Regions from separate parts of the Faecalibacterium sp. An77 genome, predicted to be linked through region 1. Evidence: predicted binding sites of a transcription regulator. Region 1 holds the regulator's gene; the other holds the start of a gene.

Region 1 (7,733 bases):
CGCACCCCTTGCCGGGTGCGGCTCCGTTTTGTTGTTTCAGGTTTTGGCGTGCGGCAGGTTATCAGACCAGGCCCTGAATCAGGATCACCAGAATCAGCACCGGCAGCACGAACTGGAGGTACCGCTTCAGCAGGATCGAGTCAGGCAGCTTGATGCCCTCGCCGCTGTTGGCCTCGGCGCGGTACTTGTCGTAGCCCCAGCCCCACTTGGACACGCAGAACAGCAGGTAGACCAGAGAGCCCAGAGGCAGCAGCAGGTTGGAAACCAGGAAGTCCTCGATATCGAGGATCTGGCCGCCTGCAGGAGCATTGGGCAGAGGCAGGGAGAAGTACCAGACATTGTAGCCCAGCACGCAGGGCATGCTGGCAATCAGGATGAAGATGCAGCAGATGATGGTGGTTTTCTTCCGGCTCCAGCCGAAGGTATCAATGCTGCTGGAGATAATGTTCTCAAAGACGGCCAGAACAGTGGTAAAGCTGGCAAACGTCATGAAGAGGAAGAAGAGCGCACCCCAGATCCGGCCGCCCACCATGTTGACGAACACCCGGGGCAGGGTCTGGAAGATCAGGGACGGGCCTGCATCCGGCTGCACGCCGAAGGCAAAGCAGGCCGGGAAAATAATCAGGCCGCTCATCAGGGCCACAAAGGTGTCCAGGGCGCAGATGCGGATGGCCTCGCCGGGCAGGGTATTGTTCCGGCTCATGTAGCTGCCGAAAATCTCCATGGCGGCAATGCCAAGGCTCAGGGTGAAGAAGGACTGGTTCATGGCCGCAGTAATCACATTGCCCAGACCCACCTCGGCAGCCCGCTCCAGGTCGGGCAGCAGATAGAACTTGAGGCCCTCCGAACCGCCTTCCAGCAGGATGCTGTTGACGGCCAGAATGACGATCAGGGTCAGCAGAGCCAGCATCATCCACTTCGAGATCCGTTCCAGACCCTTCTGCAAGCCGAAGGAGCAAACCAGGAAGCCCGCCAGAACGATGATGACCATAAAGATGCTCATTTCCACGGGGTCGCCCAGCATCGAGCTGAACACATCGTTGATCGCATCATTGGGAACCCCGACAAAAGCGCCTGTTGCGAATTTATAGAAGTAATCCAGCATCCAACCGGACACGGTGGTGTAGTACATCATCAGCAGGCAGCAGCCAATGATGCAGAACCAGCCGTGAATGTGCCACTTGCTCTTTTTGGGCTCGAGGGCCTTGTAGGCCAGCACAGCGCTCTTGCGGCTGGCACGGCCCACCGCCAGCTCCATGGTTAGGACGGGCACGCCCATAATCACCAGGAACAGCAGGTAGAACAGCACGAACACGCCGCCGCCGTTGGCGCCGGCCATCCACGGAAACTTCCAGACGTTTCCTATTCCGATCGCACAGCCCGCACTGACCAGGATGAATCCCAGCCGCGAGCCGAATGTTTCACGTTTCATGTTTTTCCTCCTCTTTATCACGCAGAAATACCTATGCCGACAGGCGGCATGTTCCTATTGTATCCGCCCACCGGCCCAGATGCAAGCCTTGTTCTCAATTTTTTTGAAGCTATCTACAAATTTTTTTAATAGTAAAATCAGGGAACCATCGGTTCCTCTGATAAAGCTCCCCTGCCCTGCCTGCATGACCGTCCCCCGGACGGGGCAACCTAGGATGTATCTGAAAACATCTCCCATTTTGCTCCAAAGCGCAGCTACCCCTTTGGGGCGAAGGGTTCAGCATGTTTGCATTCTCAGATACACCCCAGCAGAAAAAGGAGGGCTGTTTCAACCTATGGAGAAGAAAAAGAAAAAGCACGCCGCCGAAGCTCCGGCGGACGAGGCACCTGCACCCGGCAGCGGCGAGGACACCGAACGCCGGGCCTTTGAGCAAAGTCAGATTCAGGAGATGGGCACCGTCAACCTGACCAAAGGTCCCCACGCCATCCACTGCCTGACCGTGATCGGGCAGATCGAGGGCCATGTGGAGGCCCCCCAGGGCCAGAAAACCACCAAATACGAACACGTCATCCCCCAGCTGGTGGCCGTCCAGGAGGACCCTGCCATTGAGGGCCTTTTGGTTTTGCTCAACACGGTGGGCGGGGACGTGGAGGCCGGGCTGGCCCTGGCCGAGCTGATCGCCAGCCTGTCCAAGCCCACCGCCACCCTGGTGCTGGGGGGCGGGCATTCCATCGGCATTCCCCTGGCGGTGAGCGCCCAGCGCAGTTTCATCGTTCCCACCGCCACCATGACCGTCCACCCGGTCCGCCACTCCGGGATGATTCTGGGGGTGCCCCAGACCATGCGCTGGTTTGAGCAGATGCAGGAGCGGATCACCGGCTTTGTCACCCGCCACAGCCGGATGACCGCCGACCGCTTCAACGAGCTGATGCTCCACACCGGGGAACTGGTGCTGGACATGGGCACCGTGCTGGACGGCCGCCGCGCCGTGGAGGAGGGGCTCATCGACGAGCTGGGCGGTCTGTCCGACGCCATGCGCTGGCTCTACCGTCAGATCGAATCCTGACCGGGTTTTGGCCTCTGCCGCAGCGCAGAGGCTTTTTCTCTGCTTTCTTTTGGGAAGCAATTTGTCTTCTTTGGGTTAAAACCCATTGATTTTGTCTGTATAAGACAGAGGAATCCCACCAAAATTTAAAATTTCGTCAAAAACATTGACAAGGGTTTGACATTCTCAGCAAATGTCGTATACTTATAGAGAGAAATGTTTCCTTTTTCCTGCCAAGTTATCCAAAATTTCAGGTAAATGCAAGAGGAGGTCCTGCCATGAATCCGTCCGTCAAGGCTTCGGTACCGGTCATCCGGCGCCTGCCCAAATATTACCGCTATCTCCGAGCCCTGAAGGATGCCAACATCACCAGCATCTCTTCCCGAGAGCTGGCCGCCCAGATGGGCACCACCGCCTCCCAGGTCCGTCAGGACTTCAACTGCATCGGCGACGTCAACGGCCGCCAGGGCATCGGCTACTCGGTGGACAACCTGCTGGCCATTCTGGAAGGACTTCTGTTCGGCAACGGCGAGCGTCTGCCCGCCATCCTGTTTGGCTGTGGCCGTCTGGGCACCGCCGTCAGCAGCTTCATTGCCAACAACAACAACGGTTTCAGCCTGATTGCCGCCTTTGACGTCAAGCCCGAACTGATGGGCCAGACCATCAGCGGCATCCCCATCCGCCACCTGGACGATCTGGACGCCTTCTGCGCCGAGCATCATCCCCAGGTCGCAGTCCTCTGCCTGCCCCGCAGCGGCGCCGAGGAAATCAGCGGCCGGCTGGTCCAGCTGGGCATCCGGGGTTACTGGAACTTCTCCCACTACGACCTGTCGGTTCCCTTCCCGGACGCGGTGGTGGAGAACGTCCACCTGGGCGACAGCCTCATGAGTTTGGGCTACCGTCTGCGCAACGGGGACTGACCGCCCTTACTTTTTAAAGTCTCAAGTCAAAAGCCTTCGATTTTCTGCATCCAAGATTCTGCCCTGTCCGCCTGCGGCGGGCGGGGCGGCTTTGTGCATACAACGATTCTATAAAAAGGAATTCTATGGCTAAGTTATATTTCCGCTACGGCGCCATGAACAGCGGCAAGAGCACCGCCCTGATGCAGGTGGCCCACAACTACGAAGAACAGGGGATGCGGGTGCTGATCCTCAAACCCCAGGTGGACTCCAAGGGCGGCAGCGACCTGGTCAGCCGACTGGGCGTTCGCCGGGCCGCCGACCTGCTGATCCGCCCCGGCGACGACGTGTTTGCTGCGGTGGAGGCCGACCGCGCCGCCCACGACGCGCCCCTGGCCTGCGTCCTGTGCGACGAGAGCCAGTTTTTCACCCCGGCCCAGGCGGAGCAGCTGTTTATGGTGACGGTGGACCTGGGGGTCCCCGTCATCTGCTACGGCCTGCGGAGTGATTTCTCCCTCAAGGGCTTCCCCGGCTCCACCCGTTTGATGGAGCTGGCCCACACCATCGAGGAGATGAAAACCATCTGCTCCTGCGGCCGCAAGGCCATCTGCAACGCCCGCAAGGTGGGCGGAAAGTTCGTCTTTGAGGGCGAACAGGTGGCCATCGACATGGAAAACGACGTCCAGTACGTCAGCATGTGCCCTCAGTGCTACTTCCGGGAGCGGCGGGCCTTTTATGCCGCCCGGCGGTGAAATCTTTCCCTTTGCGCCGTTCCAAAGCGAATTTTATTTGTCATCTTTTTCACAAGAATGGTTCTCTTTTCCGACCCCTTCTTTTCTGCCGTCCGGGCTGCCCCGGCGGCAAAGCGGAAGGGGCCCATCCTTTTCCAGGGCTGCCGGGAGGGCGAAAACCCGCTTTCCCGCACAAATTTTGCCCCCGGTTTACACTGCGCCGCAGCACGTTCCTGCGGCGTTTTATTTTGCTTTTTTCAACTGAAATACCAGTTGTATCCCGGGAAAGTCGCTAATATATCAGTATTTTCAAAAGTTCAGACCCCTTATTTCTGTCAAATTTGTACAAAGCCGTGTTGTGTACAAGTTGCACAACTTTTTGTGGCAAGTTTGGATATTTCGGCAAAGGGTCACAAACAGCCTTCCACAGCACAGCAAGATATGCGCGTTTTTGGCCGTAAATCCACAATTTGCGTCTTTCTTTTCGCGCAGTTTTTTGCTATCATAATTGTATACAAGGGGGTCCGGTAAAGCCCCTCTAGGAGTTTTGTGTTTTTCAATTTAGGAGGAGAAAAAATGAGCAACGCAATTTCTCGTCGTGACTTCCTGAAGGTCACGGGCGCTGTTGGCGCAGCCGGCCTGCTGGCAGCCTGCGGCGGCAACGGTTCTTCGACTGCCGCTTCCACCGCCACTTCTGTGGCCGCTCCCGCTGAGGGCGACGTCTCCCTGACCATCAGCTGGTGGGGCGGCGACACCCGTCACACCGCTTATCAGGAAGCCATCGCCGCTTTCTCGGAGGAGCACACCAACATCACCGTCAGCCCCACCTTCGCTGCATGGTCCGGCTGGGAGGACACCATGTCCACCAAGTTCGCCGGCGGCGTGGCTGAGGATGTCTGCCAGGTCAACTGGAACTGGCTGTACAACTACTCCAGCAACGGCCAGACCTTCATTGATCTGAACACCGTTTCCGATTACATCGACCTGACCCAGTGGGATGAGGCCCCCCTGAACGCCTGCGTCGTCGCTGGCATGCAGCAGGCTGTCCCCGTCTCCATGACCGGCCGTATCTTCTTCTGGAACATGACCACCTTCAACAAGGCTGGCATCACCGAAGTTCCCAAGACTCTGGACGACCTGTACGCTGCAGGCGAAGCTTTCCAGACCAAGCTGGGCGAGGATTACTACCCCCTGCACCTGGGCGGCTACGACCGTATGATCCTGACCGTCTTCTATCTGGAGTCCATCTACGGCAAGGATTGGGCTGATCCCTCCACCTCCACCCTGAACTACACCGCCGACGAGATCGCCGAGGGCCTGGACTTCATCAAGAGCCTGGTGGACAAGCACGTCATCATGCCCCTGCCCACCTACTACGGCAACAACGGTTCCACCGCTGCCAACCAGTCCAACGAGTGGATCACCGGCAAGCTGGCCGGCATCTTCGAGTGGGATTCCGCTGCTTCCAAGTACCGTGACGCTCTGGACACCGACAACCGCGACGGCTTCACCGTGGGCGAGGAGATCCAGTTCGGCGACTACAAGGGCGGCTTCACCAAGGTTTCCATGGGCCTGGCCATCACCAAGACCTGCCAGCACCCCGCCGAGGCTGCCATGCTGATCAACTTCCTGCTGAACGAAGAGGCTGGCGCTTCCATCATGGGTTCCGAGTGCGGCATTCCCGCTTCCAAGTCCGGCCTGGCTGCTGCTGAGGCTGCCGGCGCTGTGGACACCCTGGTCGAGGAGGCCAACAGCAAGGTTCTGGCCTTCTGCTCCTTCCAGCTGGATCCCCTGTTCGAGCACAACAACCTGAAGGCTGACGGCACTGGCATCTACCAGGAAGTCTTCGACACCATCGACTACGACGGTGCTTCGGGCGCAGACGTTGTGGACATCCTGCTGGACGGCATGGAGAGCGTCGGCTACACCATCAACGCCTAAAATTTACGCACAAAGGCTCCTTTTCTAAAAAAGCAGCCCTGCTGTGACAATGCCAAGCGGGGGTACCTGTTTCCCTCATCCGAAGCGGGTATCCCCTTTTTCAGGCCAAGGTCCAAGCTTTTTGCCTGATAGTTTTTCGGTTTGTTGGCATTTTTGCGGCAGGTTGCTGCATGATAACGTAAAATCCTGCCAAAAAGGAGGAATCCCTTGATGAAAGCCAACAATGCGCCTGCGGTCGGGCGCACACCCTTTCAGAAATGGTGCGACAAATACCAGGGCCTGTTCTATCTGATTCCGTGGATCATCGGCTTCGTGGTATTCAAGGCCATTCCCTTCGGTCAGTCGCTGTTCTACAGCTTCACCGACATGAACTTCTTCTCGGGCATCAGCCAGTACGGCGTGATGAACTACGTGGATGCCTTCACCAACACCCGTATCACCAAGGCCCTGATCACCACCTTCCAGTACTCCTTCATCACGGTGCCCCTGAAGCTGATCTTCGCCCTGTTCATCGCTTACATCCTGAACTTCAACATCAAGTTCGTCAACGCCTTCCGTACCGCCTACTACATCCCCTCGATTCTGGGCGGCTCGGTGGCCATCGCCGTGCTGTGGCGCGCCGTCTTCCGTGACGACGGTCTGATCAACACCCTGATCAAGATGGTCACCTTCGGCGCTTTCGACGGCCCGTCCTGGCTGTCTGACCCCAGCTATGCCCTGTGGGTTATCTGCCTGCTGCGTATCTGGCAGTTCGGTTCGGCCATGGTGCTGTTCCTGGCCGCCCTGAAGGGCGTGCCCGCTGACCTGTACGAAGCCGCCACCATCGACGGCGCAGGCAAGTGGCGCCAGTTCTTCTCCATCACCGTCCCCATGATTACCCCCATCATCTTCTACAACCTGGTCACCCAGATCTGCCAGGCTTTCCAGGAGTTCAACGGACCCTACATCATCACGGGCGGCGGCCCCCGCAATTCCACTACCCTGATCTCCCTGCTGGTTTACCAGTACGCCTTCAAACAGAACGAAATGGGCATGGCCTCCGCTCTGGCCTGGATCATGTTCCTCATCGTCTGCGTGCTGACCATCATCGCCTTCACCAGCCAGAAGAAGTGGGTCTACTACTCGGACGAAAGGTAAGGTGAATGAGTATGGGAATGAAAGCTGCACATCGCATCGCTACCTTCTTCAAGTACTTCGTCCTGATTCTGGTGGGTCTGATTATGATCTATCCCCTGCTGTGGATGGTCAGCGCCACCTTCAAGGACAACAGTGAGATCTTTGCGGGCATCAGCCTGTGGGTCAAGAACCCCACGCTGGATGGTTACCGCAACGCTCTGAACGACTTCGGCGGCTCCATCAACATCCTGCAGGCCATGGTCAACACCTACAGCTACGTCCTGCCCAAGGTCATCTGCACGGTGGTCTCCTCCTGCATCGCCGCCTACGGCTTTGGCCGTTTCGACTTCCCCGGCCGGAAACTGATGTTCAGCGTCATGCTGGCCACCCTGTTCCTGCCCCAGGTGGTTCTGAACGTGCCCCAGTTCCTGCTGTACAACAGCTTCGGCTGGATCAACAGCCCCTTCTATCTGGCAATCTGGGTCCACACCGCTTTCGCGACTGAGACCTACTTTGTCTACCAGCTGATTCAGTTCATGCGCAACGTTCCCCGTGACCTGGACGAGGCT
Region 2 (7,733 bases), on a different contig from region 1:
CCCGGAACAAGAAGGCTCTGGCCATCGACTTTGTCAAGGAGCCTCCCTTCTTTGAGGTTTCGCCCACCCACGCCGCCAAGACCTGGTATCTGGACCCCCGGGCCCCCAAAGTGGAGCGCCCCCACTCGATCCAGAACCTGCGCAAGAAAATGATGGAGGACCACACCAATGGCTGAGAGAGAAAAGCTCATTGAGATCAAGGACCTCCAGATCTCCTTCGGCTCGGGGCGCAAGAAGTTCGTGGCCGTTGACCACGTCAACTTCGACATCTACAAGGGCGAGACCTTCTCCCTGGTGGGTGAGAGCGGCTCGGGCAAGACCACCATCGGTCGCGCCATCACCCGCATCAACCCCACTTCGGCCGGCGACATCCTGTTCAAGGGCCGCAAGATCAACGGCAAGATCCCCAAGGAGCTGGACCAGGAAGTCATCCGCAAATGCCAGATGATCTTCCAGGACCCCATGGCCTCGCTGAACGAGCGCGCCAAGGTGGAGTATATCATTGCCGAGGGCCTGCTGAACTTTCACCTGTACAAGGACCAGAATGACCTGCACGAAAAGGTCATGGCTGCCCTGCACGAGGTGGGCCTGCTGCCCGAGTTTGCATCCCGTTTCCCCCACGAGTTCTCGGGCGGCCAGCGCCAGCGCATCGGCATTGCCCGTGCTCTGATTATGGAGCCTGAGTTCATCGTGGCAGACGAACCCATCTCGGCGCTGGACGTGTCGATCCGTGCTCAGGTGCTCAACCTGCTGAACAACCTCAAGGCGTCCCGCGGGCTGACCTACCTGTTCATCGCCCACGACCTGTCGGTGGTCCGGTTCATCTCGGACCGCATCGCCGTCATCAGCAAGGGCCGTATCGTGGAGCTGGCCGAGACGGAAGAACTGTTCCGTCATCCGCTGCACCCCTACACCAAAGCCCTGCTGTCGGCTGTGCCCATCCCGGACCCCAGCCTGGAGAAGAAGAAAAAGCTGCTGGTGTATGATCCGTCGATTCACGACTACAGCACCGACAAGCCCGTTTGGCAGGAAATTGCCAATGGTCACTTCGTCTACGGCAACGAGAAGGAGCTGGAGGGTTACCGCAAGGAGTATGAAGCTACCCGCTGATTCCCCTGCCCCCTGAAAGCCTCATAAGCACAAAAAGACCCCGCGGCCTCCGGTATTCACCGGGAGCTGCGGGGTTTTTATTGTGCTGCGGCGGGCGCCGCCCTCATGGGGGCCAATGGAGGCCCTACAGAGGGTTTTGGCAGGAAGGCATAACTTTTCCGGGGCCGGGGCAAAGAGCGCAGGACGCCCCCAGGAGGCGCTGTGCGAAGGCTTCCCTTCCCCTTGATACTTTCGTCTGCTGCAATGCAGGCTCTGCCTGGCAGGTTTTGGCCCCGGGCAGTCCCCTGCCCTGCGGGCGGAACCTTCTCACCAAGCGCAAAAAGAGCCCCGCGGGCGGTGCGTCGCTGGACGCAGGCCTGCGGGGCTCTGTGCTGTGTTTTATGCGGGGATGCGGGAGACTTTATCAGTTCCGGACGATCAGGCTCTTGCCGGTCATTTCCTTGGGCTGAGGAATGCCCATCAGCTCAAACATGGTGGGAACCAGATCGCTCAGGACGCCGCCCTCCCGGAGGGTGAAGTCGTTGCCTGCGCCGATCACCACACAGGGCACCGGGTTGGTGGTGTGAGCGGTGAAGGGGGTGCCGTCGGGGTTCTTCATCTTGTCGGCGTTGCCGTGGTCGGCGGTGAGGATGACCTTGCCGCCGGCGGCCAGAACTGCGTCGATGACCTTGCCTGCGCACTGGTCCACGGCCTCCACAGCCTTGACAGCGGCATCAAAGACGCCGGTGTGGCCCACCATGTCGCAGTTGGCGAAGTTCAGGATGATGACGTCGTACTTGCCGCTCTCAATCCGCTTGACGCACTCCTCGGCAACCTCGGGGGCGCTCATTTCGGGCTTCAGGTCGTAGGTAGCTACCTTGGGGCTGGGGATCACGCAGCGATCCTCGCCGGCGAAGGGCTCCTCGCGGCCGCCGTTGTAGAAGAAGGTGACGTGAGCGTACTTCTCGGTCTCGGCGATGCGCAGCTGGGTCATGCCCAGGTCGGAGATATACTGGCCCATGACGTTGTTCAGGTCCACGGGAGGATAAGCCACCTCGCAGTTGGGCATGGTGGCGTCGTACTCGGTCATGCAGACGTAGTGCACCGGGAACCGGCCATAGCGGCGCTCAAAGCCGTCGAAGGCGTCGTCCACAAAGATGCGGGTCATCTGGCGGGCACGGTCGGGGCGGAAGTTGATGAACACCACGGTGTCGCCCTCCGAGACACGGCCGCCCTCGCAGGTGACGCAGGGCACCACAAACTCGTCGGTAACGCCGTTGGCATAGCTGCGCTCGATGCATTCCTTCCAGCCGTTGGCCTTCTCGCCCTCGCCGTAGACGAAGGCAGCGTAGGCCTTCTCCTCGCGATCCCAGTTCTTGTCGCGGTCCATGGCGTAGTAGCGGCCGGTGACGGTGGCAATCTTGCCGATGCCCAGCTTGTCCAGCTCGTTCTGGACGTTCTGCAGGAAGCCCTCACCGTCGTGGGGGTCGGTGTCACGGCCGTCCATGATGGCGTGGACATAGACGTCCTTGGCGCCCATGGCCTTGGCCATCTCCAGCAGGCCGAACAGGTGCTCCTCGTGGCTGTGAACGCCGCCGGTGCCCATCAGGCCCATGAAGTGGATGGCCTTGCCGGCGTCGATGGCAGCCTTCATGTTGCGGACCAGGACGTCGTTCTTCTGCATCTCACCGTCATGGATGGACTTGGTGATGAGGGTCAGCTGCTGGTAGACGATGCGGCCGGCACCAATGTTGGTGTGGCCCACCTCCGAGTTGCCCATCTGACCGTCGGGCAGGCCGACGCTCATGCCCGAGGCGCCGATGGTGACGTTGGGGCAGGTGGCAAACAGGTGGTCGATATAGGGAGTCTTGGCGGCGACGATGGCGTTGCCATCCACTTCGTCCGGCACCCAGCCGAAGCCGTCAAGGATGCAGAGCATCATGGGTTTCTTTGCCATAGTTTTTTCTTCCTCAGTTTCTATTGATTTGTCCGGGGCTCAGCCCTTGGAAGCAGCGTTGACAATCACTGCAAAGTCGGCAGCCTTCAGGGAGGCGCCGCCGATCAGGCCGCCGTCCACGTTCTTCTTGCTGACCAGCTCCTCGCAGTTCTTGGCGTTCATGCTGCCGCCGTACTGGACGGTGGTAGCCTCAGCCACGGCCTCGCCGTACAGCTCGCCGATGACCTTGCGGATCTGGGCGCAGACCTCCTCGGCCTGGTCCGAGGTAGCGGTCTTGCCGGTGCCGATGGCCCAGACAGGCTCGTAGGCGATGACCACGTTGGCCATCTGCTCGGCGGTGACGTCACGCAGAGCGATCTTGGTCTGCATACGGACCAGCTCCTCGGTGACGCCCTCCTCGCGCTGCTGCAGGCTCTCGCCCACGCAGACGATGACCTTCAGGCCGGCGTTCAGAGCGGCCAGGGTGCGCTTGTTGACGGTCTGGTCGGTCTCTGCGAAGTACTGACGGCGCTCGCTGTGGCCCACGATGACGTACTCCACGCCCAGATCCACCAGCATGTCGGCGCTGATCTCGCCGGTGAAGGCGCCCGACTTCTCAAAGTGGACGTTCTCGGCGCCCACGTGGATGTTGGTGCCCTTGGTCTTGGCCACGGCGGTCACCAGGTCGGTGAAGGGGGTGCAGATGACCACCTCGCAGGTGGCATCCTTGACGGCGGGGATCAGCTCGTCGATCAGCTGAGCAGCCTCGGTGGCGGTCTTGTTCATCTTCCAGTTGCCGGCAATGATAGCCTTGCGCTTTGCCTTATCCATAATCGTATTCTCCTTGTCTTTCCCAGGGTCGGCCTCCAAAAGCCGCCCAAAAATAAAAGGGCGCGGCGGCGTGTCGCCGCCGCACCCATCACATCTTTGTGAAAAGCGACTGCCTTATGCGTTCTGAATGACCGCGATGCCGGGCAGATCCTTGCCCTCCAGGTACTCCAGGGAGGCGCCGCCGCCGGTGGAGATGTGGGTCATCTTGTCGCCCAGGCCCATCTGCTGGACGGCTGCTGCGCTGTCGCCGCCGCCGATGACAGTGGTAGCCTCGCTCTCAGCCATAGCCTTGGCCACAGCCAGGGTGCCGGCTGCCAGGGTGGGGTTCTCGAACACGCCCATGGGGCCGTTCCAGACGACGGTCTTGGAGGACTTGACGGCGTCGGCGAAGAGCTTCATGGTCTCGGGGCCGATGTCGCAGCCTTCCATATCAGAGGGCATGTTGGTAACCGGGAAGACAGCGGTCTCAACCGGTGCGTCGATGGGATCGGGGAAAGCCTTGACACAGACAGTGTCGATGGGCAGCAGCAGCTTGACGCCCTTGGCCTTGGCCTTCTCCATCATCTCCTTGCAGTAGTCGATCTTGGAGTCATCGCACAGGCTCTGGCCGATCTCGTAGCCCTGAGCCTTGATGAAGGTGTAAGCCATGCCGCCGCCGATGATCAGGGTATCCACCTTCTCCAGCAGGTTGGAGATGACGTTCAGCTTGTCGGCCACCTTGGCGCCGCCCAGAATGGCGGTGAAGGGACGGACAGGATCGTTCACGGCGTTGCCCAGGTAGCGGATCTCCTTCTCCATCAGGTAGCCAACAGCGGTATCCTTGATGTAGTCGGTGACGCCGGCGGTGGAGCAGTGTGCGCGATGGCAGCTGCCGAAGGCGTCGTCCACGTAAGCGTCAGCCAGGCTGGCCAGCTCCTCCGAGAAGGCGGCCACGTTCTTGGTCTCCTCCTTGCGGAAGCGGGTGTTCTGCAGCAGGACCACGTCGCCGTTGTTCATAGCAGCGACAGCGGCCTTGGCGTTCTCGCCCACGACGTTGTCGTCGTCAGCGAAGACAACTTCCTTGCCCAGCTTGGCGCTCAGAGCCTTGGCGACGGGGGCCAGGCTGAACTTGGCCTCGGGGCCGTTCTTGGGTTTGCCCAGGTGGCTGCACAGGATCACCTTTGCGCCATCGTTCACCAGCTTCTGGATGGTGGGCATGGCCGCATTGATGCGGTTCTCATTGGTGATGACGCCGTCCTTCATGGGGACGTTGAAATCGCAGCGGACAAGAACCTTCTTGCCGCAGTAATTCTGATCGTCGATGGTCTTCTTACCTAAACCCATTGTTCTAAACTCCTCTCAAATCCTTTTGTTTGCCTGAAGTGAGTTTTGTCATCGTCGGGTCTCCCCGTGGATAGTTCTATTATATACAATTCAGCGGCCCAAAGCAAGCAGTTCTTTGATAATTCATTGGCAAACATGCTTCAATGGAGGAAAAAAATGCATTCTGGGTGCTTTTGGGAAAAACAGACTTGTCAAGAACGGAGCTCCGGGTCTATAATAGGCTCAAGCAGCCGGCTCCACATCCAGCGTGTCGGACGAACGACACACGCACCGCAAAACCGCGCGCTCAGCCTTACGGCCCTACCTCCTGCCGGGAATGTCCTGTCGGTGGCCGGCCTGTATGCGGATGCTGACCGGGCCGGCGGCGAAACCGAATATTGACAGGCTGGCATACAAAGGAGGAACACTTGTATGGATAAACCCGTTCTGGTCGTACTGGCTGCCGGTATGGGCAGCCGCTACGGCGGCATGAAGCAGCTGGACCCGGTTGGTCCTTCCGGGCAGCTGATCATCGACTATTCGATTTTTGACGCCCGCCGGGCCGGCTTTGAGAAGGTCATCTTCATCATCCGGCAGGAATTCGAGGCGGATTTCCGCAAGGCCATCGGGGACCGTCTGTCCCGCCTAATGGAGGTGGAGTACGCCTATCAGTCCCTGGACGACCTGCCCGCTCCCTACACCGCCCCCGAGGGCCGCACCAAGCCCTTCGGCACCGGTCAGGCGGTGCTCAGCGCCCGGAATCTGATTCACGGCCCCTTCGCCGTCATCAACTCGGACGACTACTACGGCCCCGAGGCCTTCCGCGTGATGTATGAATACCTGTCCACCCACGCCGACACCCAGCAGTACCAGTACTGCATGGTGGGCTACCAGGTCAAGAACACCGTCACCGAGAACGGCAGTGTCTCCCGCGGCGTCTGCGTCGTGGGCAGCGACGGGATGCTGGAGAGCGTCACCGAGCGGACCAAGATCGTCCAGGACAAGGACGGCGTCATCCGCTACGCCGACGGGGACGGCTGGGTAGACCTGCCCGGCGACACCCTGGTGAGCATGGGCATCTGGGGCCTGACCGCCAGCTTCATGCAGGAGGCACAGGACCGGTTCTCCGGCTTCCTGGCCGAGAGCCTGCCCAAAGATCCCATGAAGTGCGAGTACTTCCTGCCCACCATCATCTCCGATCTGATCGGCGAGGGCAAGGCCCAGGTTCGGATGCTCCACAGCACCGACAAGTGGTACGGCGTCACCTATCGGGAGGATAAGCCCGGGGTCATGGCCGCTCTGGCCCGTCTGACCGAGGAGGGCCTCTACCCCGTTCAGTTCTAACCTTTCCACTCCATAAAAAATACCGCGCATCCCTCACCGTCCGGCGGCGGGAGATGCGCGGTTTTCTTTTTGTCTTGTTCAGCCCTGGCGGGCGGCCAGAATTTCCTCACAGCTGAGGCCGTATTTGCGGGCGATGTCCTTGGCGTAGCTGAGGCCGTCGGGGGTGGCACGGATCACCCGGTAACTGCGGGTGCCGTCGGCGATGTTCTCCATCTGGGCCACCAGGTTGTCAATGCAGCCGGTGCGGCCGGGGGTGGCGTTGAAGCGGTCCACCTCCTGGGTCAGCTCATGGATATGGGTCACATAGACCCCGCCGCAGCCCATCACCGCAATGGCCGACAGCACTTCCCCGGCGATATAGCCGCCCTCCAGCAGGCTGGTGGAGCTGAAGCTCTCGTCCATCAGCAGCAGGTCCTCCCCCGTCAGCAGGTGGAGAATCTGGCTCATCCGGGCGCACTCGCTCTCCAGGCGGCCCTTGCCGTAGTTGTCCTCGTCCGAGGTGGGAAAGTGGGTGAAGATGCACCGGACCGGGCTCATAACCGCCTCTTTGGCGGGGACCAGCAGGCCCAGCTGAAAGAGGGCCTGGGCCATCCCCACCGAGTAGCAGAAAATGGACTTGCCGCCGTGGTTGGGGCCGGTGACCAGATAAAAGCGGCCTTTGGCGTCGTAGCCGAAGTCATTGGCCACCACCGTCCCCTTGTCCTCGCTGCGGAGGACCAGCATGGGGTTGTAGACGTCTTTCAGGTGGAGGGCTTTTTCCTCCATGGGGCGGATGGCGGGGCGGCAGAGGGCGCAGCCCTGGCTTTTCAGTTCCAGCAAAAAGCTGACCGCCGCCGACAGGAACCGGAAATCATCCAGCAGCCCGATGAAAAAGGCGGTTTCGTCCCGGAAATACTGGTCGATGACCGGCTCCCAGCTGCGGATGGTGCGGGCAAAGGCGGTGTCCAGCGCCCGGCAGACCGCCTGGTCCAGGGCGTGTTTTTCCTCCTCCCGGGCGGTCTTGGCCAGGTTGGCAAAGCCCGAGATGCAGACCATGGGGTCCTTTTTATCCCGGCCCAGCAGCTTGTCCAGGACGCTGCCCTGGCGGTATTTGTCGGTGTTCAAAGCCAGCAGGCCCACGTCGGTGACCCGCAGGGTGCCGTCCAGGTTGATGCCCAGGGCGATGCTCTTGATATGGCCGATCTGGTATTCGGTCTGTTCCAGCTGGCGGGTCAGGGCCTGGTAGGAATCG

Evidence for each region. Region 1 encodes Rex, which represses fermentation and respiration genes when NADH is low (regulators of the CRP and FNR family bind a similar motif). Its sites were predicted from a motif close to ATTGTTAANNNNTTAACAAT; they were not measured.
Region 2: the regulator Rex is predicted to act here: its motif matches at 5,294-5,313, upstream of B5G28_RS00740 (phosphoglycerate kinase).

Annotation. Positions count from the first base shown of each region.
Region 1 covers NZ_NFHK01000006.1:31,358-39,090, forward strand. Annotated here, with positions in the region: gene B5G28_RS03795 (sodium-dependent transporter) at 62-1,432, opposite strand; gene B5G28_RS03800 (ATP-dependent Clp protease proteolytic subunit) at 1,881-2,498, shown strand; gene B5G28_RS03805 (redox-sensing transcriptional repressor Rex) at 2,756-3,397, shown strand; gene B5G28_RS03810 (thymidine kinase) at 3,523-4,128, shown strand; gene B5G28_RS03815 (extracellular solute-binding protein) at 4,684-6,048, shown strand; gene B5G28_RS03820 (sugar ABC transporter permease) at 6,259-7,185, shown strand; gene B5G28_RS03825 (carbohydrate ABC transporter permease) at 7,197-7,733, shown strand, end outside.
Region 2 covers NZ_NFHK01000001.1:167,471-175,203, reverse strand. Annotated here, with positions in the region: gene B5G28_RS00760 (ABC transporter ATP-binding protein) at 1-176, shown strand, start outside; gene B5G28_RS00755 (ATP-binding cassette domain-containing protein) at 169-1,110, shown strand; gene gpmI (2,3-bisphosphoglycerate-independent phosphoglycerate mutase) at 1,514-3,046, opposite strand; gene tpiA (triose-phosphate isomerase) at 3,086-3,856, opposite strand; gene B5G28_RS00740 (phosphoglycerate kinase) at 3,971-5,179, opposite strand; gene B5G28_RS00735 (sugar phosphate nucleotidyltransferase) at 5,591-6,502, shown strand; gene B5G28_RS00730 (hypothetical protein) at 6,581-7,733, opposite strand, start outside.